3 regions of the Kineococcus gypseus genome follow, and region 1 is predicted to be linked to each of the others. Evidence: riboswitches for the same ligand, from Rfam matches in the RefSeq annotation. Region 1 holds a riboswitch; each other region holds the start of a gene.

What was found. Region 1 has a riboswitch for S-adenosylmethionine ahead of ACRYMN_RS18225 (MetQ/NlpA family ABC transporter substrate-binding protein). Riboswitches for the same ligand answer to the same signal wherever they lie in the genome.
Region 2: it holds a riboswitch for S-adenosylmethionine, as region 1 does, so the genes downstream of both, ACRYMN_RS06255 (putative leader peptide) here and ACRYMN_RS18225 (MetQ/NlpA family ABC transporter substrate-binding protein) in region 1, are expected to answer to the same signal.
Region 3: it holds a riboswitch for S-adenosylmethionine, as region 1 does, so the genes downstream of both, ACRYMN_RS03970 (sulfite exporter TauE/SafE family protein) here and ACRYMN_RS18225 (MetQ/NlpA family ABC transporter substrate-binding protein) in region 1, are expected to answer to the same signal.

Annotation. Positions count from the first base shown of each region.
Region 1 covers NZ_JBJLRD010000061.1:911-10,695, reverse strand. Annotated here, with positions in the region: gene ACRYMN_RS18255 (YtxH domain-containing protein) at 1-97, shown strand, start outside; gene ACRYMN_RS18250 (IS110 family transposase) at 481-975, shown strand; gene ACRYMN_RS18245 (nuclear transport factor 2 family protein) at 1,026-1,388, opposite strand; gene ACRYMN_RS18240 (thiamine pyrophosphate-requiring protein) at 1,613-3,451, shown strand; gene ACRYMN_RS18235 (methionine ABC transporter permease) at 3,459-4,058, opposite strand; gene ACRYMN_RS18230 (methionine ABC transporter ATP-binding protein) at 4,120-5,148, opposite strand; gene ACRYMN_RS18225 (MetQ/NlpA family ABC transporter substrate-binding protein) at 5,150-6,100, opposite strand; SAM riboswitch class IV at 6,313-6,422, opposite strand; gene ACRYMN_RS18220 (DUF6328 family protein) at 6,456-7,019, opposite strand; partial or broken gene ACRYMN_RS18215 (methylated-DNA--[protein]-cysteine S-methyltransferase) at 7,345-7,917, opposite strand; gene ACRYMN_RS18210 (RNA polymerase sigma factor) at 7,962-8,462, opposite strand; gene ACRYMN_RS18205 (Gfo/Idh/MocA family protein) at 8,673-9,785, opposite strand, start outside.
Region 2 covers NZ_JBJLRD010000011.1:59,159-68,943, reverse strand. Annotated here, with positions in the region: gene ACRYMN_RS06265 (LLM class flavin-dependent oxidoreductase) at 1-1,021, shown strand, start outside; gene ACRYMN_RS06260 (NtaA/DmoA family FMN-dependent monooxygenase) at 1,032-2,354, shown strand; SAM riboswitch class I at 2,501-2,597, shown strand; gene ACRYMN_RS06255 (putative leader peptide) at 2,604-2,690, shown strand; gene ACRYMN_RS06250 (amino acid ABC transporter permease) at 2,845-3,810, shown strand; gene ACRYMN_RS06245 (amino acid ABC transporter ATP-binding protein) at 3,807-4,592, shown strand; gene ACRYMN_RS06240 (ABC transporter substrate-binding protein) at 4,679-5,650, shown strand; gene ACRYMN_RS06235 (riboflavin kinase) at 5,796-6,290, shown strand; gene ACRYMN_RS06230 (nitroreductase family deazaflavin-dependent oxidoreductase) at 6,400-7,365, opposite strand; gene ACRYMN_RS06225 (nucleotide disphospho-sugar-binding domain-containing protein) at 7,376-8,641, opposite strand; gene ACRYMN_RS06220 (TetR/AcrR family transcriptional regulator) at 8,638-9,249, opposite strand; gene ACRYMN_RS06215 (GNAT family N-acetyltransferase) at 9,346-9,785, opposite strand, start outside.
Region 3 covers NZ_JBJLRD010000007.1:58,144-67,928, reverse strand. Annotated here, with positions in the region: gene ACRYMN_RS04000 (fluoride efflux transporter FluC) at 1-257, opposite strand, end outside; gene ACRYMN_RS03995 (methylenetetrahydrofolate reductase) at 340-1,230, shown strand; gene ACRYMN_RS03990 (antibiotic biosynthesis monooxygenase) at 1,256-1,549, shown strand; gene metE (5-methyltetrahydropteroyltriglutamate--homocysteine S-methyltransferase) at 1,593-4,025, opposite strand; gene ACRYMN_RS03980 (methylenetetrahydrofolate reductase) at 4,022-5,005, opposite strand; gene fdxA (ferredoxin) at 5,011-5,337, opposite strand; gene ACRYMN_RS03970 (sulfite exporter TauE/SafE family protein) at 5,334-6,272, opposite strand; SAM riboswitch class IV at 6,305-6,420, opposite strand; gene ACRYMN_RS03965 (nitrite/sulfite reductase) at 6,708-8,447, shown strand; gene ACRYMN_RS03960 (phosphoadenylyl-sulfate reductase) at 8,444-9,271, shown strand; gene cysD (sulfate adenylyltransferase subunit CysD) at 9,292-9,785, shown strand, end outside.

The DNA of each region.
Region 1 (9,785 bases):
CAGCCCCAGCGGCGTCGGCAGCGCCGACGAGCCGGCGGGCGGGCAGGTGGCCGAGCCGCTGGGCGAGCAGCACCACACTCGGATGCCCACCGACTGACGGGCCACCGAGCCGGGTCCCTCCGGGAGCAGGCTCGGTGCCGGTAGCGACCGGTGGGGTCAGCACTCCCACCGACTGGACCGTGGAGTTCCGGTGCCAGAGCGTGCGCCCCACCGGTCGTGGGCAGGCGTGACCGCTGCCGGGGTGACGTGCCCCGCCGTGGCCGAGGGTGGCCGGTGGTGGTGAGCGCTCGAGCACTGGCCGCTGCTCCGCTCCGTCGCTGCCGTCGGGGCGGCCCGCCGGGGGTCGTCCTTCGTCGGTGACGACCGGGCCGGTGGTGACCACGATGTGGTGATCCACGACGGGCAGGGCCGGCGGCTGGTCGGCGGCTGGTCGAGGCCCGTCCGCCCGAGGGCGCGGCAGGGACGGCGCGGCTGCACGCGGTGATCTCCGAGCACCTGCACGCCGAGGACGACGTCGACCCGCTGAGCGGCTGCCTGCGCGCCGGTGCGGTGGTCGTGGGGATCGAGACCGACCGGGGCACGTGGGTGCAGGCCCTGCTGGCGGCCAGGTGCACCGTGCACGCGATCGACCCGGTCCAGGCCGCCCGGTACCGGCAGCGGCACACCAGCTCGGGCGCGGAGCCCGACGTCGGGGACGCCGGGGTGCTGGCTGGGATCGTGCGCCTGGACGCCGCTCACCACCGCCCGGTCACCGGGGACAGCCAGGACGTCGAGGGGCTGGAGCTCCTGGTCCGGGCGCACCAGAGCGCGATCCGGGACCGCACCAGGGAGCTCCAGCGGTTGACCGCGGCGCTGCCTGCACGGCTGCCTCACGACGCACACACCCTGCGACGAGCGCACCGCCTGGCCCCGGCCGCTCGCACCGGCCCGCACCCCGCCGCCGTCACGACGACCGGCCGACCAGCAGCAGCCTGAGCAGGCCCACGACCGGACGAGCTGTCACGTCCGGCCGTTCGACCGGTCGGCTACTGCGTCACGGGCGTGAAGGCGGCGGCCAGCACCTGCCACCCACCCGCGGTCCGCACCCACAGGCGCGTGTACCGCACGCGTGCGCTGACGGCCGCGCCTGCTTGGACGGCGTCGACGTCGAGGACCGTGCGCGTCACCCCGGTGGCGCCGTCGTCGTGGACCTCGACCGACTGCTCGACCATGGCCTCGATGCGCAGGTTGCCCGATCGGTAGCTGTCGAGGTCGTCCTGCTTGGTGAAGGTCGACCCGTCGGGGCCTCTGCCGACGACGTCCGGGTGCAGCAGCGCCTCGAGCGCGTCGACATCGGCGGCCAGCTGCGCGGCCTGCAGTCGACGTTCAGCGGTCAGGAGGTCGTCCACCCGGGCCAGCCTCGTCGTCCGGGCCGTGACCCGCAAGGCTCTCCCGCTCCACGCGCATCACCGGCCGCCGGCGTCCCCCACGGCACCACCCCGTGCGGCCCGAGGTCGACCTCCCGACCCCTGGGGTGTCCGACGTGCGCGGGCGCACCGGCTGGAGCCCACGGCCGGAGCGCCCCACCCCCGCTCCGGGTGCGCGGGCCCGGTGCGGCGCGGACCCTGGGACCATGGCCTCCCCCACCGTCGGTGACCACGTCGTCTCGCGCCTGGCCCGCTGGGGCGCGCGCCGGGTGTACGGCTACCCCGGCGACGGCATCGGCGGGGTGGTCTCCGCCCTCGGGCGCGCCCAGGCCGCCGGCGAGGCGGAGTTCGTGCAGGTGCGCCACGAGGAGACCGCCGGCTTCGCCGCCACGGCCGACGTGAAGTACGGCGGCAGCCCCATCGGGGTGTGCGCGGTGACCTCCGGCCCCGGCGCGGTGCACGCCCTCAACGGCCTGTACGACGCCAAGCTCGACCACGTGCCCGTGGTGGCGCTGCTCGGGCAGAGCGCCTCGAACTCCCTGGGCACCGGGTACTACCAGGAGCTGGACCTCGTGCGGCTGTACGCCGACGTCGCCGGCGAGTACCTGTTCCAGGTCAGCGACCCCAGCCAGGTGCAGCACGCGGTGGACCGCGCCGCGCGCACCGCGCTGGAGCGGCGCACGGTGACCGCGATCGTGCTGCCCAGCGACCTGCAGGACGCCGACGCCGTCCTCGAGGTGCCCGTCGGGCACGGCTACACCCACACCAGCGCCGTGCCGGGTTCCCTGCCGGGCACCCCGCGCCGCGAGGCGCTGGAGCAGGCCGCCGCGGTGCTGCGCTCGGGCGAGCGGGTGGCGGTCCTGGCCGGCGCGGGTGCGCTGGGCGCCACGCAGGAGCTGACCGCGGTGGCCGACCGCCTCGGCGCCGGGGTGGCGAAGGCGCTGCTGGGCAAGGCGGTCCTGGACGACCGCCTGGACTGGGTGACCGGCTCGATCGGCCTGCTCGGCACCCGCCCGAGCTGGAACCTGATGCAGGAGTGCGACGTCCTGCTGATGGTCGGCACGACCATGCCGTACAGCGAGTACTACCCGCCGCCCGGGCAGGCGCGCGCGGTGCAGATCGACGTGGACGGCGCGCGCTGCGGCCTGCGCTACCCCACCGAGGTCAACCTCGTCGGCGACGCGGGCCTGACGCTGGCGGCGCTGCTGCCGCTGCTGGAGGGCGCCGAGCCCGACCCGTCGTGGCGCGAGCGCATCGCTGGGTGGAACGCCACCTGGCGCGCCTGGGGCGAGGAGCGCGCCGCGGCCGCCGCGCACCCGCTGAACCCCGAACTGGTGGTGCGCGAGCTGTCCTCGCGGCTGACCGACGACGCGATGATCGCGGTGGACTGCGGCACCGCGACGAGCTGGTACGCCCGCGACCTCGACCTGCGCCCGGGCATGCTCGCCTCCCTGTCGGGCACGCTGCTGTCGATGGGCGGCGGGATGCCCTACGCGCTGGCCGCCAAGCAGGCCCACCCCGACCGGCCGGTGCTGGCGCTGATCGGCGACGGCGCCATGCAGATGAACGGCATCAACGAGCTCGTCACCGTCGCGCAGCGCTGGCGCACGTGGGCCGACCCGCGGTTCGTCGTCGTGGTGTTCAACAACCGGCAGCTCTCGTTCGTCGCGTGGGAGGCGCGCGCGGTGCAGGGCGAGGTGCCCTTCGGCGCCGCGATGGACGTGCCGGACCTGCCCTACGGGGAGTACGCGCGCCTGCTCGGCCTGGGCGGGGTGCGCACCGAGGGGCCCGAGGGCCTGGCCGCGCTGCTCGACGCGGCGCTGGCGGCCGACCGGCCCACCGTCGTCGACGCCGTCGTGGACCCGGACGTGCCGATGATCCCCCCGCACGTCACCCGTGAGCAGTTCCTCGCCACCGCGAAGGCCACCGCGAGGGCGGGCCTGCACGGCGACCCCTCGGCCGCCCGCATCGTCGTGGAGGGCGCCCGCGAGACCGTGGGCGCCGCCGCCCGCGCCCTCGGCCGCCGCCGCGGCGAGCACGGCTGACCCCGCCTCAGCGGCGCAGGACCCCGCGGGCGATCCGGTTGCCCAGCAGCTGCCCCAGCTGCACGATGACGATGATCGTGGCGACGCTGACGTAGATGACGCCGTAGTCGTAGCGCTGGGCGCCGTACTGGATGGCGTAGCTGCCCAGCCCGCCGCCGCCGACGAGACCGGCCTGGGCGGTCATGTCGACGATGCCCACGAAGATGAACGTGTACCCCAGCACCAGCGGGCCCAGGCCCTCGGGCACCACCACGCCGAAGAGGATGCCCAGCCGGGAGGCGCCGGCGGCGCGCGCGGCCTCCACGACGCCGGGGTCCACGCCCACCAGCGACTGCTCGACGATGCGCGAGACCGCGAACGCGGCGGCCAGCGCGATGGCGAACGTCACCGCGCCGGTGCCGATGTTCGTGCCGATCACCGCCACCTGCAGCGGGGTGACCGCGGCGAGGAAGATGACGAACGGGATGGGGCGCACCACGTTGACGACCAGGCCCAGGGCGCCGAACACCAGCCGGTTGCCCAGCAGGTTCCCCGGGCGGGTGGCGTACAGGGCGATGCCCAGGGCCAGGCCGAGCAGGCCGGAGGCGACCATGGAGACCACCGCCATGAACAGGGTCTGGCCGATGGCGTCGAGGTAGACGTCGGCCGTCCTGGTGAAACCCTCCACCTCAGACCTCCTCCTCGGCCACCACGCCCGCGCCGCGCAGCGCGGCCAGGGCCGCCTCGACCGCCGCGTCCGGGCCGGTGGCCTCGTACGTCAGGGAGCCGATGCGCCGCTCGCGCAACTCCCCCACGCCGCCGTGCACGAGCTCGGTGCGCACCCCCGCGGAGGCGAACGCGTCGTCCACGCGCTTCTGCAGCCCGGGCTCGTCGGTGATGCGCACGGTCACCAGGCGCCCGGGGTGGTGCGCGCGCAGGCGCGCCAGCTGCTCGGCCGAGGGCCGGTCGTGCAGGACGCTGCGCACGAACCGGCGCGCCGGCGCGGTGCGCGGGGCGGAGAACACGTCGTACACGTCGCCGACCTCCACGACGCGCCCGGCCTCCATGACGGCCACGCGGTCGGCGATCTGCCGCACCGCGTCCATCTCGTGCGTGATGACGACGATCGTCACGCCCAGCTCGCGGTTCACCCTGCGCAGCAGGGAGAGCACCTCGGTGGTGGTCTCCGGGTCGAGGGCGCTGGTGGCCTCGTCCGCCAGCAGCAGCGGGGGGTTCGTCGCCAGCGCGCGGGCGATGCCCACGCGCTGCTTCTGCCCGCCGGAGAGCTGCTCGGGGTGCGCGTGGGCGCGCTCGAGCAGGCCCACGAAGTCCAGCAGCTCCGCCACGCGCGCCTCGCGCTGCGCCTTCGGCACCCCGGCCACCTTCAGCGGGTAGCCGACGTTGCCGGCCACGGTGCGCGAGCGGAACAGGTTGAACTGCTGGAAGATCATGCCGATCTCCCGGCGCGCCGCCCGCAGCTCCTTCTCGGGCAGCCGCGTCAGCTCCCGCCCGGCCACCTCGACGCCGCCGGAGGTGGGCGCCTCCAGGGCGTTCACCAGGCGCACGAGCGTGGACTTGCCGGCCCCGGAGTACCCGATGACGGCGAGCACCTCGCCGGTGCCCACCTCCAGGCTGACGTCGTCCACGGCGGTGACGCTCCTGCCGCCGCGCTCGTAGCGCTTGGTGACGCCCCGCAGGCGCACGAGGGGTTCGGACATCTCAGCCCTGCGCCGCCCGCGCGTCCTCCTCCACGGTGGCCAGGTCCTCCTGCAGGACCGGGGCCTCCGTGTCGCGGACGACGGCCTGCGGGTAGCTCTCGACGAACTCCGCCTGCACGGCCGGGTCGTGGATGAGCTTCGCCAGGTCGAGGTAGGTCTGGTCGCCGGTGTCCTCGGCGCGCGAGACGAAGAGGTTCACGTACGGGGCCGCGGAGGGGCTGGCCGGGTCGTCCTGGAACACGATGTCGTCCGGGGACAGCCCGGCGCTGGTGGCGTAGTTGTTGTTCACCACAGCGCCGTCGGCGGACCCGCTCTGCAGGGCGCCGGCGGTCTGCGAGGCGTCCAGCGGGACGACCTCCACGCGCGCGGACTCCACGTCCTGCGTGGTGGAGAACGCGGTGCCGCCCCCGGCCAGGGTCACCAGGCCGGCGGCCTGCAGCACCAGCAGCGCGCGCGCCTCGTTGATGGCGTCGTTCGGGATGGCGATCGTGGCGCCCTCGGCGAACTGGCCGGGCTCCTCGACGGTGGTGGAGTACAGCGGCAGCGGGTACACGGCGGTGGCGCCGATGGGCTGCAGGTCGTCGCCGGCGGTCACGTTGTAGTTCGCCAGGTACTGCACGTGCTGGAACTGGTTGAGGTCCACCTCGCCCTGGCTCAGCGCCGGGTTCGGCAGGCTGTAGTCGGAGAAGTTCACCAGCTCCACCTCGACGCCGAGGCGCTCGCGCGCCAGGTCGACGTAGGTGTTCCAGTACGGCTCGGCCTGGTCGGTCACGCCGATGCGCACGGTGCGCACCTCGCCGCCGCCGGCGGCGGTCGTGGCGGTGTCGTCGCCGCCGCGCACGAGCAGGGCGACGACGACGGCGGCCACCACGGCGACGGCGAGGCCGACGATCAGCGGCAGCCGGCTGCGCCGGGGCTTCTCGGGCAGGGCGGGGGGCGTGGTGCTGGACAAGGCGGGCTCCTCGCGGGTGCGGGTTCGGGTGCGCGGCGGACCGGGGTCGGGCCGCGGGGCGGGACGGGTGGCGCCGCTCGGGCGCGCGGGGGGGGTCAGCCGCGGGTCGCGGGACCGCCCCGGGGGCACGAGGCCGCGGGGCGGGAGGTGGTGCACGGGATCACGACGAACAGCCTCCTGCCGGGGAGGGCGAGCGCGCGCTGCGCCGCTCGACCACACGCTTGCGGGACGCACCGTCCCGCCGGGCTTTCACCTGGAGCACCCCACCGCGGACGAGGGTTGCCGGTCAGCAAGCCAGGGCTTGTCGCTGACGCTCGATGCCTGGGCCGGACTCTAATCGGCGCCGGATCGGGCGTCAAAGACGGGTCGCGGCACCCCCGCCGGCGCCCGCCCCGGGCGCACCCGCCCCCGGCGCACCGGCCACGGCGCGCACGGCGCGCACCTCCCGCAGCGGGAGCAGCAGCCAGCTCACCAGCACCGCGACGGCCACGGCCCCGGCCGCCGCCACGGCGGGGGCGCGCCCGCTGACCACGTCCACCACGAGCAGCACGGCGCCGGTGACGACCAGCCCGACGACGCCGAGGCCGGCGGTGGTGAAGCGCGTGCCCGCGCGCACCAGGCGGCCCTTGGAGCGGCGCCGGAAGAGGGCGCGGTGGTAGCCGACGGGCGCGATGAACAGCACGATCGCCAGGACCGCGAGCAGGAGCACCACCACGTAGACCCCGCGCTGGAACGCGTCGAGGTCCTCGAAGCGCGCCTGGAACGGCAGGGTCAGCAGGAAGCCCGCCAGCAGCTGCACACCGGTCTGCACCACCCGCATCTCCTGCAGCAGCTCGACCCAGTTGCGGTCCAGCCGCTCGGTCGGCGTCTCGCGCCGCAGCTCGGCGAAGGCGTCGTCGGCGTCGGCGGCGGTGCTCACCCGACCACCGTAGGCTGCGGGCGCCGCGCGGGCGCGGCAGCCGACCGGGCCGCCCCGGCCCGCCCGGGGCGGCTCAGCCCGGCGCGTCCACGTCGGGGTCCGCCGACGGGACGGGCTCCTCGCGGTCGTCGGCGTCGGAGGGCTCGGGACGCTCGCCCTCGGCGCGCAGCCGCTCGCGCTCGGCCGCCTCCTGCACCGCCTCGACGTCCTCCGGCCCCGGGGCCGGCTCGGGCTGGAAGTCCTCGGCGCTCGTCCCGCTCACGGCACCAGCCTGCCGCGCGCGCCCGCCCGCGTCGAGGCGCGCGGTGCCGGGCGCGGTGCCCACCTCCAGCGCCAGCAGCAGCCGCTTGGCCGCCGGGCCGCCGAGGTACCCCCCGGCCGCGCCGTCGGTGCGCACCACCCGGTGGCACGGCACCAGCAGCGGCAGCGGGTTGCGCGCGCACGCGGTGCCCACCGCCCGCACCGCGCGCGGGCTGCCCGCCAGGGCGGCCACGCGCGCGTAGGAGGCCGTCTCGCCGTAGCCCAGGCCGCGCAGCACGCCGAGCACCTCGCGGCGGAAGCCGCGCACCAGCGACAGGTCCAGCGGCACGCCGAAGCGGCGCCGGCGCCCCTCGAAGTACTCCCCCAGCTCGCGCGCGGCACCCTCCAGCCGCGCGGGGGCGTGCAGCACCCGCGGGCTCAGGCCCGCGGCCAGCGCGCTCAGCACCGCGTCGTGGTCCTCGCGGGCGAAGGCGACCCGCACCACCCCGCGCGCGGTGGCCGCCAGCAGCAGCGGTCCCACCGGGGAGTCCACCGTCCGGTACGCCACGTCCAGCAGCCCGGCGTCCTCGGCGCGCCGCGCCAGCCGCGCGCGCAGCGCACCCAGCCCCTCGTCCAGCCCTTCGTCCAGCCCGTCCACGAGAACCCCTCCGTCCGCCGCCGCGCGCACCGCGCCGCGCGCCCTCACCGCTGCCCGTCCCAGGTCCGGCGCAGCGCCGCCACCCCGTCGGCCGCCGCGCGCCGCGCCGCCTCCGGCGTGCCGCCCACCAGCTCGGCGACCTGCGCGTGCGGCAGGCCGGCGAGGTGGTGGTAGGCCACGCACCGGCGCTGCTTGGGCGGCAGGGCCGCCACCGCCGCCCACAGCCGCGCGTCGCGCACCGGGTCCGGCTCGGGCCCGGCGGGCGCGGCGACCTCGGGCAGCTGCGCGCTCGGCACGGGCCGGCGCCGGGCGGCGCGGTGCGCGTCGAGCGCCTTGCGGTGCGCGATGGTCACCAGCCAGGCGCGCACGTCGCTGCCCGGCGGCAGGGAGGGGTAGGCGCGCAGCGCCGACAGGAACGTCTCCGACCAGGCGTCGTCGGCCGCGTCGGGCCCCACCACCGCCCGGCACACCCGCAGCACCACGGCGCCGTGGCGCTGCACGACGGCCTCGAACGGCTCCAGCGGCTGCTCCGCGCGTCCTCCCACACCCCGTGGACGCGCGGGCGCCCCGCCGCGTGAGGTCGGTGGGCCCGGCCCCGCGGCGGGGCGCGGCGGGGAGGCGCTCACCGCCGGGCGCGGGAGGGGCCCCGGACGCGACGAGGACCCGCCCCTCCCGCGCACCGCCCGCTCACGCGGGCAGTGTGCAGGACGGACGGGTCCTCGGTGCAGGACGGACGGGTCCTCGGGGACCGCTCGTCAGGCGGTCAGCTCGACCGGGGTGGCGACCGGCTCGGGGCGCCGGCAGGTGGTGCTCAGCTCCACGGAGGTGCGGGTGTCCGCGGCGCGCTGCACGGACTCCATGACGTCGAGCACGTGCAGGGCCACCTCGTCGTTGGCGCGGTGGGGGCGGCCCTCGCGCGCGGCCAGGGCCAGGTCGGCCAGGCCGTAGCCGCGCCCGGCGCCGGTGTAGCCGGCGAGCACGCCCGCGTCGCGCCAGTTGGCCTCGTGGTCGGCGTCCGGGGACGGCGCCGGGGCGCTGGCCGCGGAGTACAGCGAGACCGTGCCGTCGAAGTGGTTCGGGTCGGGCACGGACAGCGAGCCGCCGGTGCCGTGCACCTCGATGCGCGGCAGGCGCGCCGCCCAGGTGTCGAAGCTCATCACCAGGGTGGAGACGGCGCCGGAGGCGTGCACGAGGACGCCCGCCACCGAGCTGTCGATCGTGACGGGGAAGGACTCCCCGGCGCGCGGGCCCTGCCCGATGGTGCGGGTGCCCGCCGGGCGCCAGGAGACGCCCACGACCCGCTCGACGGGGCCGAGCAGCTGCACCAGCGAGGTGATGTAGTACGGGCCCATGTCCAGCAGCGGGCCGCCGCCGGGCTGGTAGTAGAAGTCCGGCTGCGGGTGCCAGCGCTCGTGGCCGGGGGTGGTCATGAACGCCGTGGCCGAGTGCGGCACGCCGATCTCGCCGGCGTCGACGAGCGCCCGGGCCGTCTGCACGCCGGTGCCCAGCACGGTGTCGGGCGCGCAGCCCACCCGCAGGCCCGCGGCGGCGGCGGCCTCGACGACCCCGCGGCCCTCGGCCACGGACGTCGCCAGCGGCTTCTCGCCGTAGACGTGCTTGCCCGCGGCGATCGCCTGCAGGGCGATGTCGGCGTGCGCGGACGGCAGCGTCAGGTTCAGCACCACGTCCACGTCGTCGGAGGCGAGCAGCTCCGGCAGCGGCAGGACGCGCGCGCCCTCGTGCTCGCCGGCCAGCGCCCCGGCGCGCTCGGCGTTCAGGTCCGACACGGCCGTCACGCGCAGCTGCGGCAGGCGCTGCAGGCACGCGGAGTACTGGGCGCTGATGACGCCCGCGCCGACGACGCCGAC
Region 2 (9,785 bases), on a different contig from region 1:
CGTCGACGGCGGCGGCTGGCACCCGTCGGCCTGGCGGCGCTCGCGCGCCACGCCCTCGGAGGTCTTCTCCCCCGCCCGGCTGCGCGGGTTCGCCGTCACCGCGCAGGCGCAGGGCCTGACGGGGCTGACGTTCGAGGACTCCCCGCTGCCCGACCCGCGCAACCCGGCCGGACACCTGGACGCAGTGCAGCGCGCGGCGTTCCTGGCCGGCACGACCGAGGGCATCGGCCTGGTGCCCGTGGTGGCCACGACGTACACCGAGCCGTTCCACGTCGCCGCCCAGATCGCCTCGCTGGACCACTCCTCGGACGGGCGGGCCGGCTGGATCCCCGTGGCCACCGCGGACCCGGCCGCGGCGCGGGCGGTGGGCCTGCCCGTCACCGCCGGGGAGGACCTGCGCACGGAACTGGCCGACGTGGTGGGCGCGGTGCGGGCGCTGTGGGACTCCTGGGAGGACGACGCGGTCGTGCGCGACGTGGCCACCGGCCGGTACGTGGACCGCGACCGCCTGCACCACGTCGACGTCGACACCGGCCGCTGGTCGGTCAAGGGCCCGCTGACGGTGCCGCGCTCGCCGCAGGGGCAGTCCGTCGTGCTCGCCGCCGAGGGCGCGCTGCCGGACGCGCAGGTGGACGTGGTGCTCACCGGGGACCACGCAGCCCGCCGCTCCGGGGGCGGCCCGCTGGTGCTCGTGGAGGTCGAGCTCGCCCTCGACACCGACGCCGCCCCGGCCACCGAGCGCGTCGCCGCCCTGGACGCCGACGGGGCGGCGCCCGAGCGCGGGCGCGTGCGCTTCACCGGCTCCGGCGAGCAGTTCGCGCGGTTCCTCACCGACCTGTCCGCGCGCGTGGACGGGGTGCGGCTGCACGCGGCGGTCCTCGACGAGGACCTGCGCCAGCTGGTGCGCACCACGCTGCCCGCGCTGCGCGTCCAGCGCCTGCTGCAGGCCCCCCTCGCCGGTTCCACCCTGCGCTCCACCCTCGGCCTGACCCGGCCGGCCAACCGCTTCGCGACCGCCTGAGGAGCCGACGATGAGCACCGACGACCTGCGCTACCCGAACGCCACCGTCCACTTCGGGGTGTTCTTCCAGGGCGTGAACCACACGACCATCTGGTCGGACCCGCGCAGCGGCTCGCAGATGCACCGCTCGACGTTCACGCAGCTGGTCCGCACCGCCGAGCGCGGGCTGTTCGACGCGTTCTTCCTCGGCGAGGGGCTGCGCCTGCGCGAGCAGCGCGGGAAGATCCACGACCTGGACGTCGTGGGCCGCCCCGACGCGCTGACCGAGCTGGCGACCCTGGCCGGGCTCACCGAGCGCATCGGGTTGGTCGCCACGCAGAACACCACGTACAACGACCCGGCCGACCTCGCGCGGCGCCTGGCCTCCCTCGACGTGCTCTCCGGCGGGCGCGCGGCCTGGAACGTGGTCACCACGGACAACGCCTGGACGGGCGCGAACTTCCGCCGCGGCGGGTACCTGGACCACGCCGACCGCTACGAGCGCGCCGAGCGGTTCGTCACCCTCGCCCGGCGCGTGTGGGACAGCTGGGACGGCGGGGCGTTCACGCCGGTCGCCCACGAGGACCGGCTGTTCGACGTGGAGATCCGCCCCACCGTCCCGCGCAGCCCCCAGGGTCACCCGGTGATCTTCCAGGCGGGCGACTCCCCCGCCGGGCGCGACTTCGCCGCGCGCTCCGCGGACGTCATCTTCTCCCGGCACGGCACCGACCACGCCGACGCGCTGGAGTTCGCCGACGACGTGCGCCGGCGCGTCGTGGCCGCCGGGCGCCCGGAGGACGACGTGCTCATCCTGCCCGGCACGCAGATCGTCGTCGGCGACAGCGAGGCGGACGCGGAGGAGAAGGCCCGCTGGGTGCTGGAGAACCAGGTCACCCCCGCCACGGCGCTCTCGCTCGTGGGGCAGGTGTGGGGCGAGGACCTCTCCGGCTACGACCCCGACGGCCCGCTGCCGGCCCACGACCCGGTGATCGAGGACATCGACGGCACCCGCGGGGCCGCGCGCCAGGGCCACGACCCGCGCGCCATCGCGCAGCAGTGGCGGGCCGTGGCGGAGGAGAACAAGTACTCGCTGCGCGAGCTGGTCATCCACAACTCCACCCAGCGCGGTTTCGCCGGCACCGCCTCGCAGCTGGCCGACGAGCTGACGCGCTGGGTGCGCACGGGCGCCAGCAGCGGGTTCAACATCACCCCGTTCCTGGTGCCCAGCGGGCTGGACGACATCGTCGAGCAGCTCGTGCCCGCGCTGCAGGACCGCGGCGCGTACCCCACCGAGTACGTGGGCACGACGCTGCGCGAGCACCTGGGCCTGCGCGCACCGCTGACCCGGCGCTGACCCGGCGCTGACCCGGCGCTGACCCGGGCCCCGAGCGCCCCGGCGGCCGGCACCACGCCGGCCGCCGGGGCGTTCGCGCACCGGCGCGCGGACGCGTTCCGCCGCAGGAGATCGACAACACCCCGCCGGGTGCGGTAGTTTCTCCTCGTCCATCCAGAGCGGCTGAGAGACCTGGCTCGTCGACGCCGCAGCAACCCCCCGAGGGAACTCGGGCGCGGGTGCTTCCGCCAGGACCGATGGGAGTCGAGCATGACCCGCACCGCCCGCGCCGCGTCCTTCGTGCAGCGCCGCCACGTCGACCTCGGCCGCGTGGCCTCGGCGGCCTGTCGCGCCTGAGCGCAGCACACCCTCCCCGCACCGCCCCCACCGCCGCGGCGCCTCCCGCGCGCCCGTGGCGCGCTGACGCTCCGGGACCGACCGGGGCGCCAGCACCCGCGCGCCCGCGCCCCCTCACCCGCCGCCCGAGCGGCCCCTGCCCGAGGAAGCACCCGTGACGATCCCCACCCCCACCGCGCCCGGTGCGCGGTCCGCACCACCGCCCGCCGCCCCCGCGCCGGCCGTGCGCGTCCTGCCCGCGCGCCACCCGTGGCGCTGGCTGGCCACCGCCGTCGTGGCGGTGCTGGCCGCCATGGCCGTCAACGCCCTGGTGACGAACCCCGCGTGGGACTGGCCGACCGTGGGCGAGTTCCTGTTCTCCGCGACGATCCTGGAGTCGCTGTGGCTGACCGTGCAGCTCACGGTCGTCGGCACGGTGATCGGGCTCGCGCTGGGCACGGTGCTGGCGTTGATGCGGATGTCGTCGAACCCGCTGCTCAAGGCCGTCAGCTTCACCTACATCAGCGTCTTCCGCTCGGTGCCGCTGATCCTGCAGCTGCTGTTCTGGTACAACCTGGCGATCCTCTACGACCGCATCGGCCTGGGCGTGCCGTTCGGCCCGCAGTTCGTCAGCGTCCCCACCCAGGACCTCGTCGGCCCGGTCACCGCGGCGTTCCTGGGGCTGGGCCTGCACCAGGCCGCGTACTGCGCGGAGATCGTGCGCTCGGGGTTCCTGGCGGTCGACCCCGGCCAGCGCGAGGCGGCGGCGGCGCTGGGCATCCCGCGCGCGCGGCAGTTCTGGCGCATCCAGCTGCCGCAGGCGCTGCGCGTCATCGTGCCCACCACGGGCAACGAGGTGATCGGGCTGCTCAAGGGCACCTCGGTGGTCTACGTCATGGCGCTGCCGGAGCTCTTCTACCAGGTGCAGGTCGTCTACAACCGCACCGGTCAGGTGATCCCGCTGCTGCTCGTGGCGGCCGTGTGGTACTTCGCGCTGACGACCGTGCTGTCCGTCGCGCAGTGGGCGGTGGAGCGCCGCTACGGCCGCGGCAGCAGCCGGCACGAGGAGCCGTCGCTGCTGCGCCTGGCCCGGTCGCTGCGCGCCGCCGGGGCGCGCCGGGGCGCGGGGGTGGCGCGGTGAGCGCGGTGGGCACCGTGGCCGAGCAGCCCGTCGTGCGCCTGCGCGGCGTGCACAAGCGCTTCGGCGCCGTGGAGGTGCTGCGCGGCGTCGACCTGACCGTGGAGGCCGGCACCGTGACCGTCGTCCTGGGCGCCTCCGGGTCGGGCAAGTCCACCCTGCTGCGCACGATCAACCACCTGGAGAAGGTGGACGCCGGCGTCGTGGAGGTCGGCGGCGAGCTCATCGGCTACCGCCGGGCCGGCGCGCACCTGCGCGAGCTGCACGAGCGCGAGGTGCTGCGCCAGCGCTCCGGCATCGGCTTCGTCTTCCAGCAGTTCAACCTCTTCCCCCACCTGACCGTCCTGGAGAACGTCCTGGAGGCGCCGCTGTCGGCGCAGCGCCGCCGACGCGCGGAGGTGCTGCCCGAGGCCCGGGCGCTGCTGGCGCGCGTCGGGCTGGCCGGCAAGGAGGACGAGTACCCGCGCCGCCTGTCCGGCGGGCAGCAGCAGCGCGTGGCGATCGCCCGCGCCCTGGCGCTGCGGCCCTCGCTGGTCCTCTTCGACGAACCCACCTCCGCGCTGGACCCCGAACTGGTCGGCGAGGTGCTCGACGTCATCCGCGACCTCGCCGCGGCCGGCACCACGATGGTCGTCGTCACGCACGAGATCGGCTTCGCCCGCGAGGTCGCCGACCGCGTGCTGTTCCTGCACGAGGGCGTCGTCGTGGAGGAGGGGGCGGCCCGGGAGGTCCTGGACTCCCCCCGGCACGAGCGCACCCGCGCCTTCCTCGCGAAGGTCCTCTGAACCGTCCCACCGCGCTCCGGCACCGCCGGGGCGCCCCACCGGCCCGGCCGCCCGGGCCGGTCCGCGCCCACCCCGAGGAGAAACCCTTGCTCAGCCGCCGTTCCCTGCTCGCCGCCCTCGCCGCCGCGCCGCTGGCGCTGTCCGCGTGCGGCACCCCCGCCGACCCGGCCGCCGACGCCGCGGCCGCGCCGGCCACCGCCGACGGCGGGGTGGACACCAGCGCCGCGCAGCCCGGCCGTCTCACCGTGGCGGCCGCGCCCGCGATCGCGGCGAAGGTCCCGCAGGCGATCCGCGAGCGCGGCACGCTCGTCATCGGCACCACCGGCAACGGCAACCCGCCGCTGAGCTTCCGCGCCGACGACGACGAGACGGTCATCGGGATCGAGCCGGACCTGGCGCTGCTCGTGGCGCAGGTGCTCGACCTCGAGCCCGACGTGCGGACCACGTCCTGGGAGAACCTGTTCCTGTCCATCGAGTCCGGGCAGTACGACGTCGGGTTCTCGAACATCACCGTCACCGAGGAGCGCAAGGAGAAGTACGACTTCGCCTCCTACCGCGTCGACACGCTGGCGTGGGAGGTGCCGGTGGACTCCGACATCACCGCCATCGAGGGACCCGAGGACGTCGCGGGCCTGACCGTCTCGGTGGGCTCGGGCACCAACCAGGAGAAGGTGCTGCTCGACTGGGACGCGCAGAACCGCGCGGCCGGACGCGAGCCGGTGGAGATCCAGTACTACCAGCAGGCCTCCGACACCTACCTGGCCCTGAAGTCCGGGCGCATCCAGGCGGCCTTCGGCCCCAACCCCACCGCCGCCTACCACGCCCTGGTGGCCGGCGACACGAAGATCGTCGGCCTGGTGCCCGGCGGTGGCACGATCCAGGCCGACATCGCCGCGACCACGCAGAAGGGCAACGGGCTCGTGCAGGCCCTGGCCGAGGCGATCGACCACCTCATCGCCGAGGGCGCCTACGCGAAGACCCTGGAGCGCTGGAACCTCGGCGACGAGGCGCTGCCGGCGTCCCAGGTCAACCCGCCCGGGCTGCCCAAGACGCAGTGACGGCCGCGGGGTGGCGGGCACCTGCCCGCCACCCGGGAAGCTCCCGCGCGCGCGGGGGGTTCCTGCGGAGGACGACCGGACCCCGGACCCCGGGGCCGGGCAGCGCGGCGGGCCGGGGACCGGCCGCCGGGACGAGGGAGGCACCGTGGAGGAGCAGTCAGCGGGTCGTGGGCACCTGCCGGGCACCGGGCACCTGCCGGGCGCCCGACCGGCCGGCAACGACCTGCCGCAGCCCCGGGCGGGCGGGCCGGAACCGGTTCTGGAGGTCGCCGGGGTCGTCGAGCACGGCGACGCGCGCGGCCGCACCCTGGGCTTCCCCACCGCCAACGTCGCCGTGCCCGCGCACGGCCTGCGCGACGGCGTGTGGGCCGGCACCGTGCAGGTCGGTCAGGACGTGCACGTGGCGGCGGTGTCGGTGGGTCACCGGCCCACCTACTACGGGCGCGAGGGCGCCCGGCTGCTGGAAGCGCACCTGCTGGACTTCTCCGGCGACCTCTACGGCCGGGAGGTGCTGGTGCGCCTGCACGTGCGGCTGCGCCCGCAGCGCCGCTTCTCCGGCTCCGCCGACCTCGTCGAGCAGCTGCACCGCGACGTGGCGGACACCCGCACCTGGGCCGCGTGGGCGCTGGCGCGCGCCTAGGCGAGCACCGGCGGACACCGGCGGACACCGGCGGACACCGGCGGGCACCGGCTCCCGCCGCGCCGGTGCGCCGCCCCGGTCCCCTCCGCCGGGGCGGCGCACCGCTCCCTCACCCGCGGGTGGCGGCGCGGCGTCCCCAACGGGCCATGACCGCGGCCGTGGCGAGGCAGGTCGCGACGACCGGGGTGGCGACCGGGTCGCGGCCGGCGGGGCGGAGCACCGCGCGCGTCTCGCGCTCGACGACGTATCCCAGCACCATGACGGTCCCGAGCACGCCCAGGGCACGGGCCGCCACCGGCTGGGGGGCGCGCGCCAGTCGGACGGTGCTCACCGCCTGCAGCACCATCATCGGCACGGGCGCGGAGAACCCCGTGCCGTACAGCCAGGAGTCCCGCCCGATGCGCTCGGGACGCCCGCGCCAGCGCAGCAGCGCCACGTCGAACGCCGCACCCCGGCGCAGGGCCAGGACCTGCCCCGCGAGCTGGGCGGCGAGCTGGACGGTGGAGGCGGCGACGAGCGCGCGCTGCACCCCCGCGGACCCGGTGACCGGCTCCGCCAGCGCGGCCACCACCTCCGCGCCCCGCGCGTCGACGGGTTCGAGCAGCACGACGGGCAGCTGCCGGGTCGTCCTGCGCTGGTAGTCCTCCAGGATGCCCGCGGTGTCGAGGGCCCGGCGCCACAGCCGCTCCCGCTCCTGCCCCGACGTGGTGCGCGCCACGGCGGTGAAGGCGCGGGGACCGATCTGGACGCGAACCCGCGGCTCCGCGACGAGGTTGCGGTACCACTGCGGGTGCTCCGGGCTGCCGCTGTTGCTGGCGACGACGGCGAGGTGCTCGCCGTCGAGCACGCACCCCAGGACGTGGGTGCGCGGTGCGCCGGAGACCCGGCCGGTGGTCGTGAGCAGGCACAGCACGGCGGTGTCCATGCGAGCGCCGATGCGCCCGCCGGTCGCCCGGTACAGGCGCACGTGCCCGCGGAAGGCGGCCGAGAGCACCCGGCTCCCGGTCGAGCCCGGGCGCACCGCCATGGCGGTGCGGGCGAAGGCGCGCGACGCGGTGGCGTCGATCGTTCCCACGGTTCCCTCCTCACGCCGCCCGGCGCGCGTGGCGCGGCAGCGACTCCAGTTCCTCCAGCAGCAGCGGGGAGGCCGCCCGGGCGCGGACGCCCTCCCCGAACGCGCGGGCGGCCCGGCCGAACGCCGGTTCCTCCAGCAGCCGGCGCACGCCCGCCGCGATCGCCGCGGGCGAGGCGCTGCGGCGCAGGCCGAGCGCCGCGCCGTGGCGGGCGGCGCGCACGACGTTGTCGTGCTGGTCGCGCCCCATCGGCAGGCACAGCACCGGCACCCCTGCCGCCAGCGCCTTCAGCAGGGTGCTGTGCCCGGCGTGGGTGACGACCGCGGCCGCCCGCGGGAACAGCTCGGCGTGCGGGGCCGAGCGCACGACGTCGACCCCCGGCGCACCCGCGAACGCCGCCGGGTCCACGGCGGGCCCGGTCGTCACCACGCCGCGCACGGGCAGCGAGCCCAGCGCCTCCACGATGCGGCGCAGCACGTCCTCCTGCCCGCGCGCGTAGACGCTGGAGAGGTTCGCCACCACCAGCGGTGCGTCCCCCGCGGGGGGCCGGTACGGCTGCACCCACGGCGGGTCGTCCGGGAGCGTGCCGGTGCAGCGCACGTTCTCCGGCAACCGGGCGGGCAGGTCGAAGGCCGGGTCGGTGAGGACCAGGACGCGGGCGGCGCGGTCCCAGCTCTGCCACACGTCCTGCAGGGGGTCCAGGCCGATCCCGGCGCGGGCGGCGTTCAGGTCGGCCAGCCCACCGTTCCACAGGCGGCTGACCAGCCCGTTGAGGACGGCGTCGCGCACCCGCCCCACCGGTCCGCGGGCGGGCTGCAGGCCCATCCCCAGCGGTGGCACCCCCGGTGCCGGCCGGCTGTAGACGTTCGGGCACAGCGCTGCGGTCGGCACGCCCTCCGACTCGGCGCCGGCCAGGGCGCCGAGCAGGACGCCGCTGACGACCGCCGCGTCGACGGGTTCGGCGGCCAGCTGCTCGCGCACGTCGGCGGCGAACGCCGCGGCCGGGCCGGTGACGAGGCGGTCGCGGACGCGGGTGAACTGCCCCAGCGGGGTTCGGCACTCCCAGTCGCGGAAGCAGTCGTCCTCTCGCGCGTCGGTGCGCCGGAACGGCGCGCGCGTCCAGCACCGGTACGCCGCCCCCACCCGGGTGGCACCCGGTTCGAGCGGCGGGTCGGCCAGGACGGTGACGTCGTGCCCGCGCTCACGCAGGCGGCGCACGACGCCGAGCTCGGCGGGGACGGTGCCCCCGCCGTCCCAGAGGGCTGCCAAGACCTTCACGGTTCCTCCCGGTGGTCACCGCCCGTCGTCAGGACGGCGCGGAGCATGGAGAGCAGGACCGCGCTCGTCGTCGCGCGGGAGTGCCCGAGGTCGCGGCGCAGCAGCTTCCACGTGCCGACGTCGGTGACGGCGTACAGCGCCGCCAGGGCCCGCCGCCGCGGCGCGGCTCCGACCGGCAGGTGCGCGCCGAACACCCCCTCCAGCCAGCGGGTGTGCTCGGCGCGCGCGTGCCGCAGCGCCCCGGCCAGGGCGGGCAGGCGCGGTTCCAGCGCGAGGAACCGCACGTTGGCGTCGCCGTAGCGCTCGTACTGCGCCACGAGGGCGCGCACGGCCCCGGCGGCGTCGCCCGGGGCGATGGGACCGCGTTGCGCGAGCAGTTCCTGCCCCAGGTGCAGCATCGCCACCAGGAGCAGGTTCTCCTTGGACTCCACGTGGTTGATCAGGGTCTGCTGGGTGACGCCCGCCGCCCGGGCGACGTCGACGAGGCGGACCTCGTCGTAGGGGCGGGCCAGGAACGCCTCGGCCGCGGCCGTGACGATCGCCTCCCGCGTGCGCTCGACGGATCGCGCTCGCCGCCCGGTCCGGTGGCTGCGCGGTGCCTCCGTCACCACCCGATGCTGCTCCTCGTTTGAGTCGGAGTCAAGGGAGTGCGGTCGGGGGCGCCGTCCTCGCGGCGGGTGCGCGGGCGGTTCAGCGCGGGCGGTTCAGCGCGGGTCGGCGGCCGCGGGCAGGTCCTTGGTGAACGGCAGGCGCCCGACGCTCTCCGGGTCCGCGTCGAGGTCGAACAGCGGCCGGAAACCGGCGCGCAGGTACAGCCCGCGCGCCTCGGGCTGGCGCGGCCCGGTGGTCAGGTACAGGCGCGAGTAGCCGGCCGCGAGGGCGCGCGCCTCCAGCTCGGTCAGCACGCGCCGGCCCAGCCCGCGGCGGCGGTGCTCGCGGTGCGTCCAGATCCGCTTCAGCTCCGCGGTGCCCTCGTCGTAGCGGCGGTACGCGCCGCCGGCGACGGGCGCGCCGTCCTCCAGCAGCAGGAGCAGCACCCCGTCGGGCTCGTCGAACTCCTCGGCGGGGTGGCGCTCGAGCTCCCCGCGCACCTGCTCGGGCGTGCCGCCGTAGCGGGCGCCGTACTCGCGCGCGAGGTCCTCGA
Region 3 (9,785 bases), on a different contig from region 1:
AGGCCCGTGCCGACGCCCAGGCGCACCAGGCAGCGCCGGGCGGTCTCCGGGCCGCGGCGGGCCAGCGCCTCGAGCAGGACGCCGAGCGCGAGGCAGCCCAGCAGGTTCACCGCGGTGGTGGCCACCGGCCAGCCGTGGGCGGGCACCGGCAGCCACCGGGACGCGCCGTGGCGGGCCAGGGCGCCCGCGACGGCGCCGGCGGCCACCGCGAGCACCGTCGCCCCGGGCGGGCGGGGGGCGGGCGCGGGGGTGCTCACGGTGCGGCAGGCTAGGCCCCGCGAGCACGGCGAGCACGACGGGCACGGACACGGGCAGGGCACGGGCAGGGCACGGGGGGGCGTGGTGGAGCGGGGAGCGGCGGCGCGGGGAGCGGCGGCGCGGGGACCGGCGGGCGCGCAGCGCCGGCTGCGCGCGGTGCTCGACGGCGCCGGCTACGAGGTGCTGCCCTTCGGCGGCACCGCCGAGGCCGTGCTGGCCCACGTCCCGCGCAGCGTCCCGCTGACCGTCACGGCCTCCCCGTCGAGGGGCACGGACGCCACCCTGGCCCTGACCGAGCGGCTCAGCGCCGAGGGGTACCGCGTCGCCCCGCACCTGTCGGCACGGATGGTGCCCGACGCGGCGCGGCTGCGCGAGGTGGTGGAGCGGCTGCGCGCCGCCGGCACCACGTCGGTGTTCGTCGTCGGCGGCGACGCCCAGCACGCCGGGGAGTTCCCCGACGCGCGCTCGCTGCTGCAGGCCCTGCACGAGCTGGAGCACCCGTTCACCGACATCGGCATCGCCGGGTACCCGGAGGGGCACGCCTCCCTGGGGCGGGACGTGCTGGAGCGCTCCCTGGCGCAGAAGGCGCCGCTGGCCCACCACGTGGTCACCCAGGTCTGCTTCGACGCCGGCGCGATCACCGCCTGGGCCCGCGAGGTCGCCGCCCTGGGGGTGCACCTGCCGGTGCGGGTGGGCGTGCCCGGCGCGGTGGGCCGGGAGAAGCTGCTGCGCATCAGCGCCGGCATCGGCGTCGGGGAGTCGGCCCGGTTCCTGCGCAAGCAGCCCGGGCTGCTGCGGCGCTTCTTCACCCCCCGCGGTTACGACCCGGGCCCGGTGCTCGCCGGCCTGGCCGGGCAGTTCGACGCGCCCGGGCACCACCTGGCGGGCCTGCACGTGTTCACCTTCAACGACGTGGCGGGCACCGAGGCGTGGCGGCAGGATGCCCTGCGCCGGCTGGACCGGCACCGCTGAGACGCCGCTCGACGACGGAGGCCCCGTGTTCGCCATCGCAGTCCGCTTCGACCTGCCCGACGAGGCCTCGGCCCGCGCGTTCGACGAGCTCGTCGAGCGGACCGTGCCGGGGATCCTCGCGGAGGAACCCGGCACGCTGACGTACGTGCCGCACCGCGTGGAGGGCGAGCCGCTGGCGCGGCTGTTCTACGAGGAGTACGCCGACCGCGCCGCGCACGCCGCGCACGAGGCGCGCCCGGCCACCGCGGAGTTCCTGCGCCGCGTGGGCGAGCTGATCACCTCGGCGCGCGCGGAGCTGCTCACCCCGCTGGGCGGCTGAGGGTCCGGCCCGCGCACCCCCTCCGGTGCGCGGGCCGGCCCGGTCAGCTCGCCGTGACGGGCTCGCCGGCCCCGCCGGCGCCGCTGGTCGCGGCGGCGGCCAGCTCGGCGCGCACCTGCGCGGCGGCGGCCACGAGGTTGCGCAGCGCCGGGACGGTCTCGGCGTACCCGCGCGTCTTCAGCCCGCAGTCGGGGTTGACCCACACCTGCCGCGCGGGCACCGAGGCGACCGCCAGGCGCAGCAGCTCGACGACCTCCTCGCGGGTCGGCACGCGCGGGGAGTGGATGTCGTACACGCCCGGGCCGATGCCGCGGGCGAACCCGGCGCGCGCGATGTCCGGCAGCACCTCCATGCGCGAGCGGGCCGCCTCGATGCTGGTGACGTCCGCGTCGAGGCGGTCGATGGCGTCGATGACCTCGCCGAACTCCGAGTAGCACAGGTGGGTGTGCACCTGCGTGGCGTCGGCGGCGCCAGCGGTGGCCAGCCGGAAGGCGGCGACCGACCAGTCGAGGTAGTCGGGCTGGTCCGCGCGGCGCAGCGGCAGCAGCTCGCGCAGCGCCGGCTCGTCGACCTGCACGACGCCGATGCCGGCGGCCTCGAGGTCGGCGACCTCGTCGCGCAGCGCCAGGGCCACCTGGCGGGCCGTCTCGCCCAGCGGCTGGTCGTCGCGCACGAACGACCACGCCAGGATCGTCACCGGCCCGGTGAGCATGCCCTTGACCGGCCGGGAGGTGCGCGAGGCGGCGTGCGCGGCCCACGGCACGGTGATCGGCGCGGGACGGGCCACGTCCCCCCACAGCACCGGCGGGCGCACGCAGCGCGAGCCGTAGGACTGCACCCACCCGTGGCGGGTCACCGCGAAGCCGTCGAGGTTCTCCGCGAAGTACTGGACCATGTCGTTGCGCTCGGGCTCGCCGTGCACGACGACGTCCACGTCGAGCTCCTCCTGCAGCGCGACCACGCGGTCGATCTCGGCGCGCAGGAACTCCTCGTACTCGCGCTGGCCCAGGCGCCCGGCGGTGCGGGCGGCGCGCGCCGAGCGGATCTCGGCGGTCTGCGGGAAGGAGCCGATGGTCGTCGTGGGCAGCAGCGGCAGGTCCAGCGCCTGCTCCTGCGCGGCACGGCGCACGGCGTAGTCGCCGCGGTGCAGGGCCTGCGGCCCCAGCCGCGCGAGCCGCTCGCGCACGTCCGGGCGCACCACGCCGGGGGCGGCCAGCCGGTCGGCGCGCGCGGCGGAGCTGGCGGCGACGGCGGCGGCACCGGCGCCGGGCCGGCGCAGCGCCTCGCCGAGCAGGACGACCTCGGCGACCTTCTGGTCGGCGAACGCCAGCCAGCCGCGCAGCCGCTCCGGCAGGTGCGTCTCCTCCTCCACGTCGTGCGGCACGTGCAGCAGCGAGGTGGAGGTGCCGGCCACGACGGTGCCGGCCACGGCGCGCAGCTCCTGCAGGCGCTGCAGGGCGGGTGCGAGGTCGGCGCGCCAGACGTTGTGCCCGTCGACGACGCCGCCGACGAGGGTCTTGCCCTCCAGCCCGGGCACCGGCCCGGCCGGCGCGCCGCCGCGCACGAGGTCCACGGCCAGCCCCTCGACGGCGCTGGCGGCCAGCGGTGCCAGGAGGGCGCCCAGATCGCCGTAGGGCGCGGCCACGAGCAGCTTCGGGCGCACCGGGGCGGCGGCCAGCGCCGCGTACGCGGAGGCCACCAGCCGCGGCAGGTCCTCGACGCCGGCGGTGGCCGAGTCGCTGACCAGGGCGGGCTCGTCCAGCTGCACCCAGGCGGCGCCGGCGGCGGCGTGCGCGGCCAGCAGCTCGGCGTACGCGGGCAGCAGGTCGTCCAGGCGCTGGATGGGCGCGAAGCCCTCCGGGCTGCCGTCGGCGGCCTTGGACAGCAGCAGGAACGTCACCGGCCCGACGAGGACGGGGCGGGTGAGGAACCCGTCGGCCAGGTGCTCGGAGAACTCGCGCACCGAGCGGTCGTCGGCGAAGCGGAACTGCGTGCCCGGCCCGATCTCGGGGACGAGGTAGTGGTAGTTCGTGTCGAACCACTTCGTCATCTCCAGCGGGGCGTCCGCGCCGCGGCCGCGGGCGATGGTCGACAGGCCCGCCAGGTCCACGCGCCCGTCGGCGCCGACGACGTCGGCGAAGCGCGGCGGCACCGCGCCGAGGGCGATCGCGGCGTCCAGGACGTGGTCGTAGGCGGAGGACGCCGAGGGGATCGAGGCGTCGTGCGCGCGCAGCCCGAGGTCGTTCAGGCGGCGCACGGTGCTCGCGCGCACCCGGGCCAGGGCGCGCTCGGTGGCGGCCACGTCGGCCTCTCCGGCCCACAGGGCCTCCAGCGCCCTCTTGGTCTCGCGGCGCCGGCCGATGCGCGGGTAGCCGAGGACGGTGCCGGACCAGGCCGGCACCTCGGTGCCGGGCGCGTCCGCGGCGCCCGGGGCTCCGGCGGGGTCGTGCGGGGTCGTGCGGGACGGGGTGCTCATCGTGATCCTCCAGCCGCGAGCGCGGCGTCGTGGGGAACCGCGGGTGCCTGCGGCCGTCCGGCCGAGCTCGGGACCGTCGGGGTCCCGGCGCCGAGGTGAGCTCCCTCGAGCAGGTCCAGCGCCGCGGGCGCCGAGTTGAACGTGTAGAGGTGCAGGCCGGGGGCGCCGGCGCGCAGCAGGTCGCGGGCCAGGGCCCGCCCGAAGCGGGTGCCGGCGCGCCGGCGGGCCGCCTCGCCGTGCTCGGCGGCGGACTCCAGCAGGGCCAGCAGCTCGCGCGGGACCGGCACGCCGGTCAGCTGCTGCAGGCGCAGCAGCCGCGCGGGGTCGGTGGTGGGGACGATGCCGGGCAGCAGCGGCAGCGTGATGCCGGCCGCGCGGACCCGCTCGGTGAAGGCGGCGTACTCCGCGGCGGAGTAGGTCACCTGGGTGATGGCGAACGAGGCGCCGGCGTCCTGCTTGGCGCGCAGCGCCTGCAGGTCCCCGGGGCTGTGCGAGGCGGGGAAGGCGGCCACGGCCACCGTCAGCGGCGCCACCGCCCCGGCGCGCACCCGGTGGCGGCGGTCGGCCACGTGCACCAGCTCCACGAGGTCGCAGGCGCGCGTGACGGCGTCCTCGGGGGCCGGGTCGGGCAGCCGCCCGGCCGGCGGGTCCCCGCGCACGGCGAGGACGTCGCGCACGCCGCGGGCGAAGAACTCCTCCGCCAGCTCCACGACCTGCCGGCGGGTGGCGCCCACCGAGGTCAGGTGGGCCATCGCCACCGCGCGCGTCTCGCGGCGCAGGTGCGCCAGCAGCTCGCACCCGGCGGCGCGGGTGGTGCCGCCTGCGCCGTGCGTGACGGAGAAGAAGTCCGGCCCGGCGCCGGCCAGCTGCGCCACGGCGCCGTGCAGCGCGTCGCGCGCGGCCTCCGAGCGCGGCGGGAACAGCTCGAAGCTGAGGGTCGGGCGGCCGGCACCGCCGGCCACGAGCGCGGCGACGCTCACCGACCTCAGCGCTCCCCGCCCTGCGGGGGCAGCGCGGCCACCACCGGGTGGTCCGCCTCGATCAGGCCCGTCTTGGCCGCACCACCGGGCGAGCCGACCGCGTCGAAGAACTGCACGTTCGCCGCGGTGAACGCCGACCACTGCTCGGGCACGTCGTCCTCGTAGTAGATGGCCTCCACCGGGCACACCGGCTCGCACGCGCCGCAGTCGACGCACTCATCGGGGTGGATGTACAGCGAGCGCTTGCCCTCGTAGATGCAGTCGACCGGGCACTCCTCGATGCACGCCTTGTCCTTGACGTCCACGCAGGGCTGGGCGATCACGTAGGTCACGGCGCGGGGGTCCTCTCCGGCTCGACGGCGCCGACGAGGCCGGCGGCGCCGGTGCGCTGGGCGGGCACCGGGCGGGCGCGGCGGTGCCGGCGCAGCGCGTGGGCCAGGGCCACGGCCCCCGCCAGCAGCACCACGGCGTAGACGGCCCAGCGCACGGCGTCCGGGGCGCCCACCGCGTCGCTGCGCAGCAGGGTGCGCGAGTTCGTCAGGACGATGACGGCGCCGACGGCGGTGCCCAGGACCTGCGGCGGCGCGTAGCGCACCAGCCAGGCGGCGACGGGGGCGGCGATCAGGCCGCCGGCCAGCAGGGCGCCCACCCAGGCCCAGGCGATGCCCTGCGAGCCCAGGCCGACGAGGAACCCGGCGCTGGCGGCCACCGCGACGAGGAACTCGCTGGTGTCCACCGAGCCGACGACCTTGCGCGGCTCCAGCCGGCCCGAGGCCAGCAGCGCCGGGGTGCCCACCGGCCCCCAGCCGCCGCCGCCGGTGGCGTCCACGAAACCGGCGAAGAGCCCCAGCGGCGCGAGGAACCGGCGGCGCAGCGGCTTGCGCAGCGAGCGCTCGTCGAAGCGGGAGACGGCCGAGCGCAGCAGGACGTAGACGCCCAGCACCAGCAGCAGGGCGCTGATGACCGGCGCGGCGGCCTCGGAGGGCAGCGAGGAGAGCACGGTGGCGCCGGCGAAGGCGCCGGCGGCGCCGGGCAGGCCCACGCGCAGCACCACGCGCCAGTCCACGTTGCCGAAGCGCCAGTGGGCCGTCCCGGAGGCGAGGGTGGTGCCGATCTCGGCCAGGTGCACCGTGGCCGAGGCGGCCGCCGGGTTGGCGCCGATCGCCAGCAGCAGCGTGGTGGAGGTGACGCCGTAGGCCATGCCGAGCGAGCCGTCGACCAGCTGGGCGAGCAGCCCGACGACGGCGAGGAGGGCGATCTTCTGCACGAGGGGTCCACTTCGCTTCCCGGGGACCCGCAGGTCCGCGCTTGCCGGGCGCACGTCCGCGACCGGCCAGGTCCTCACCCGGAGCACCCCGCCGCGAGAGGAGGGTTGCCGACCAGCGAGCCGGGGCTTGACGCTGGTACTCGTGACCGCTCCCGACGGTAGGGGCACCCCGGACGCAGGTCAACAGGTTCGGCGCAGGTCGCCCCTGGGCGCCGCTGGGCGCCGCAGCGCGCCGGCGCGGCCGGCGTGTTGGAGCTGGCCCCGGCGTGCTCTACCGTGGACCCGTGGTCCAGCTCCCCGCCGTGCGCCTGGTCTCGCGCCGGTACGTCGACCTCATGCGGTTGCAGAGCACCTACGCCTGCCGCCGCGGTCGCGCGCTGCACCCCACCGCCTGAGGTTCCTCCTCACGAGGAGCCCGCTCCCCCGTGAGGTCCGATGACACCCGACGCCAGCACCACCTCCACCGAGCAGGGCCCGGCGGGCCCGCGCACCGCGGCGCGCCGGCCGCGCCCCGCGCGCGCCGGCGGCGAGGGCCAGTGGCGCGTGGACGGCACGACGCCGCTGAACCACAACGAGGAGTTCAAGGCGGCCGACGGCGGCCTGAACGTGCGCGAGCGCATCGAGCAGGTGTACGCGCACGGCGGCTTCGCCTCCATCGACCCGGACGACCTCAACGGCCGCTTCCGCTGGTGGGGGCTGTACACGCAGCGCCGCCCGGGCATCGACGGCGGGCGCACCGCCCAGCTGAGCGCGCAGGAGCTCTCCGACGAGTTCTTCATGCTGCGCGTGCGCATCGACGGCGGGTCCCTGACCACCGAGCAGCTGCGGGTGGTCGCCGGCGTCTCCGAGGAGTTCGCCCGCGGCAGCGCCGACATCACCGACCGCCAGAACGTGCAGCTGCACTGGGTGCGCGTGGAGGACGTGCCGGAGATCTGGCGGCGGCTGGAGGCCGTGGGCCTGCAGACCACCGAGGCGTGCGGCGACACCCCCCGCGTCGTGCTCGGCAGCCCCGTGGCCGGCATCGCCCGCGACGAGGTGATCGACCCCACGCCCGTGGTCGAGGAGATCGTCGAGCGCTTCATCGGCGACCCGGAGCTGGCCAACCTGCCGCGCAAGTTCAAGACCGCGGTGACCGGGCACCCCAGCCAGGACGTCGTCCACGAGATCAACGACGTCTCCCTCGTCGGCGTGGTGCACCCCGAGCTGGGCCCGGGCTACGACGTCTGGGTCGGCGGCGGGCTGTCCACCAGCGCCCACCTGGCACAGCGGCTCGGCGCGTTCGCCACCCCGGCCGACGCCGCCGAGGTGTGGCTGGGCGTGGTGAGCATCTTCCGCGACTACGGCTACCGGCGGCTGCGCAACAAGGCGCGGCTGAAGTACCTCGTGGCCGACTGGGGGGCCGAGCGCTTCCGCGAGGTGCTCGAGCGCGAGTACCTGGGCCGGGCGCTGCCGGACGGGCCGCCGCCGCCGGCGCCGCGCGGTCGCGGCGACCACGTCGGCGTGCACGAGCAGAAGGACGGGCGCCTGTACGTGGGCCTGTCGCCCACGGTGGGCCGCGTCAGCGGCGCGGTGCTGCGCGAGCTGGCCGACGCGGTCGAGGCCGCCGGCTCGCGCCGGGTGCGCCTGACCCCGCACCAGAAGGTCGTCGTCCTGGACGTCGACCCGGCCCGGGTGGACGCGCTCGTCGCGCGCGCCGAGGAGCTGGGCCTGACCGCCACGCCCTCGCCGTTCCGGCGCACCACGATCGCCTGCACCGGCATCGAGTTCTGCAAGCTGGCCATCGTCGAGACGAAGGCCACCTCCGCGCGCGCGATCGACGAGCTGGAGCGGCGCCTGGCCGGGGTGGAGATCGACACCCCGATCACGCTGCACGTCAACGGCTGCCCGAACTCGTGCGCGCGCATCCAGACCGCCGACATCGGCCTGAAGGGTCAGCTCGTGCAGGACGAGCACGGCGAGCAGGTGCCCGGTTTCCAGGTCCACCTCGGCGGCGGCCTGGCCTCCGCCGACCGCGCCGAGCCCGGCCTGGGCCGCACCGTGCGCGGGCTGAAGGTGACCGCCACCGGCCTGGCCGACTACGTCGAGCGCGTCGTGCGGCGCTACCTCGACACCCGCGAGCCGCGCGAGACCTTCGCGGCGTGGGCCCACCGCAGCGACGAGGAGGCTCTGCGATGAGCGAGAGCACGACGACCGCGACGACGACCGCGACGACGACCGCGACGACGACCGCGCTGCCGACCGCGACGACGACCGCGCTGCCGACCGCGCTGCCGGCCGCGCAGGGCGCGGCGGCGCCCCCGGGCCGCGTGCGCTCGGCCGAGCAGCTGCGCGCGCTCGCCGAGGAGGGCGCCGCGCGCCTGGCCGGCGCCGGCGCCGAGGAGGTCGCCGCCTGGGCGGCCGCGACCTTCCCCGGCACGCTGGCGGTGGCGTGCAGCATGGCCGACGCGGTCCTGCCGCACCTGGTCTCGCGCCACGCCCCGGGCGTGGACGTGCTGTTCCTGGACACCGGCTACCACTTCGCGGAGACGCGCGGCACGCGCGACGAGGTGGAGTTCTCCCTGCCCGTGCGCGTGGTGGACGTGCTGCCGCGGCGCACGGTCGCCGAGCAGGACGCCGAGCTGGGCCCGCGCCTGCACGAGCGCGACCCCGCGCAGTGCTGCCGGCTGCGCAAGGTCGAGCCCCTCGCCGGCGCGCTGGCCGGCTACGAGGCGTGGGTGACCGGCGTGCGCCGCGAGGAGGCGCCCACGCGGGCGCGCACCCCGCTGGTGCAGTTCGACGAGCGGCACGGTCTGGTGAAGCTGAACCCGCTGGCGGCGTGGACGTTCGACGAGCTGGTGGGGTACGCCACCGAGCACGCCGTCCCCGTGAACCCGCTGTTGACGAGCGGTTACCCCTCCATCGGGTGCAAGCCGTGCACCCGGGCGGTGGCCCCGGGCGAGGACCCGCGCTCGGGCCGCTGGGCGGGCACCGCCAAGACCGAGTGCGGGATCCACCTGTGAGCACCGCGGCGACGACCGCGCTGCCAGCCGCGCGTGCGGTCGCGCCGGCGGCCGACCCGCTGCGCGTGGACGACCTGCGCGCCCTGGAGGCCGAGGCGGTCCACGTCATCCGCGAGGTGGCGGCCGAGTTCGAGCGGCCCGTGCTGCTGTTCTCCGCGGGCAAGGACTCCATCGTGCTGCTGCGCCTGGCGGAGAAGGCGTTCCGCCCCTCCCCCGTGCCGTTCCCCGTGATGCACGTGGACACCGGGCACAACTTCCCCGAGGTGATCGACTTCCGCGACCGGCGCCTGGCGCGCGGCGGGCACCGCCTGGTCGTCGCCTCGGTGCAGCAGGCCATCGACACCGGCCGGGTGCGCGAGCAGGGCGGTCCGGGGGCCTCGCGCAACCGCCTGCAGACGCGCACCCTGCTCGACGCCCTGGCCGAGGGCGGTTTCGACGCCGCGTTCGGCGGGGCGCGCCGCGACGAGGAGCGCGCCCGCGCCAAGGAGCGCGTCTTCAGCGTGCGCGACCAGTT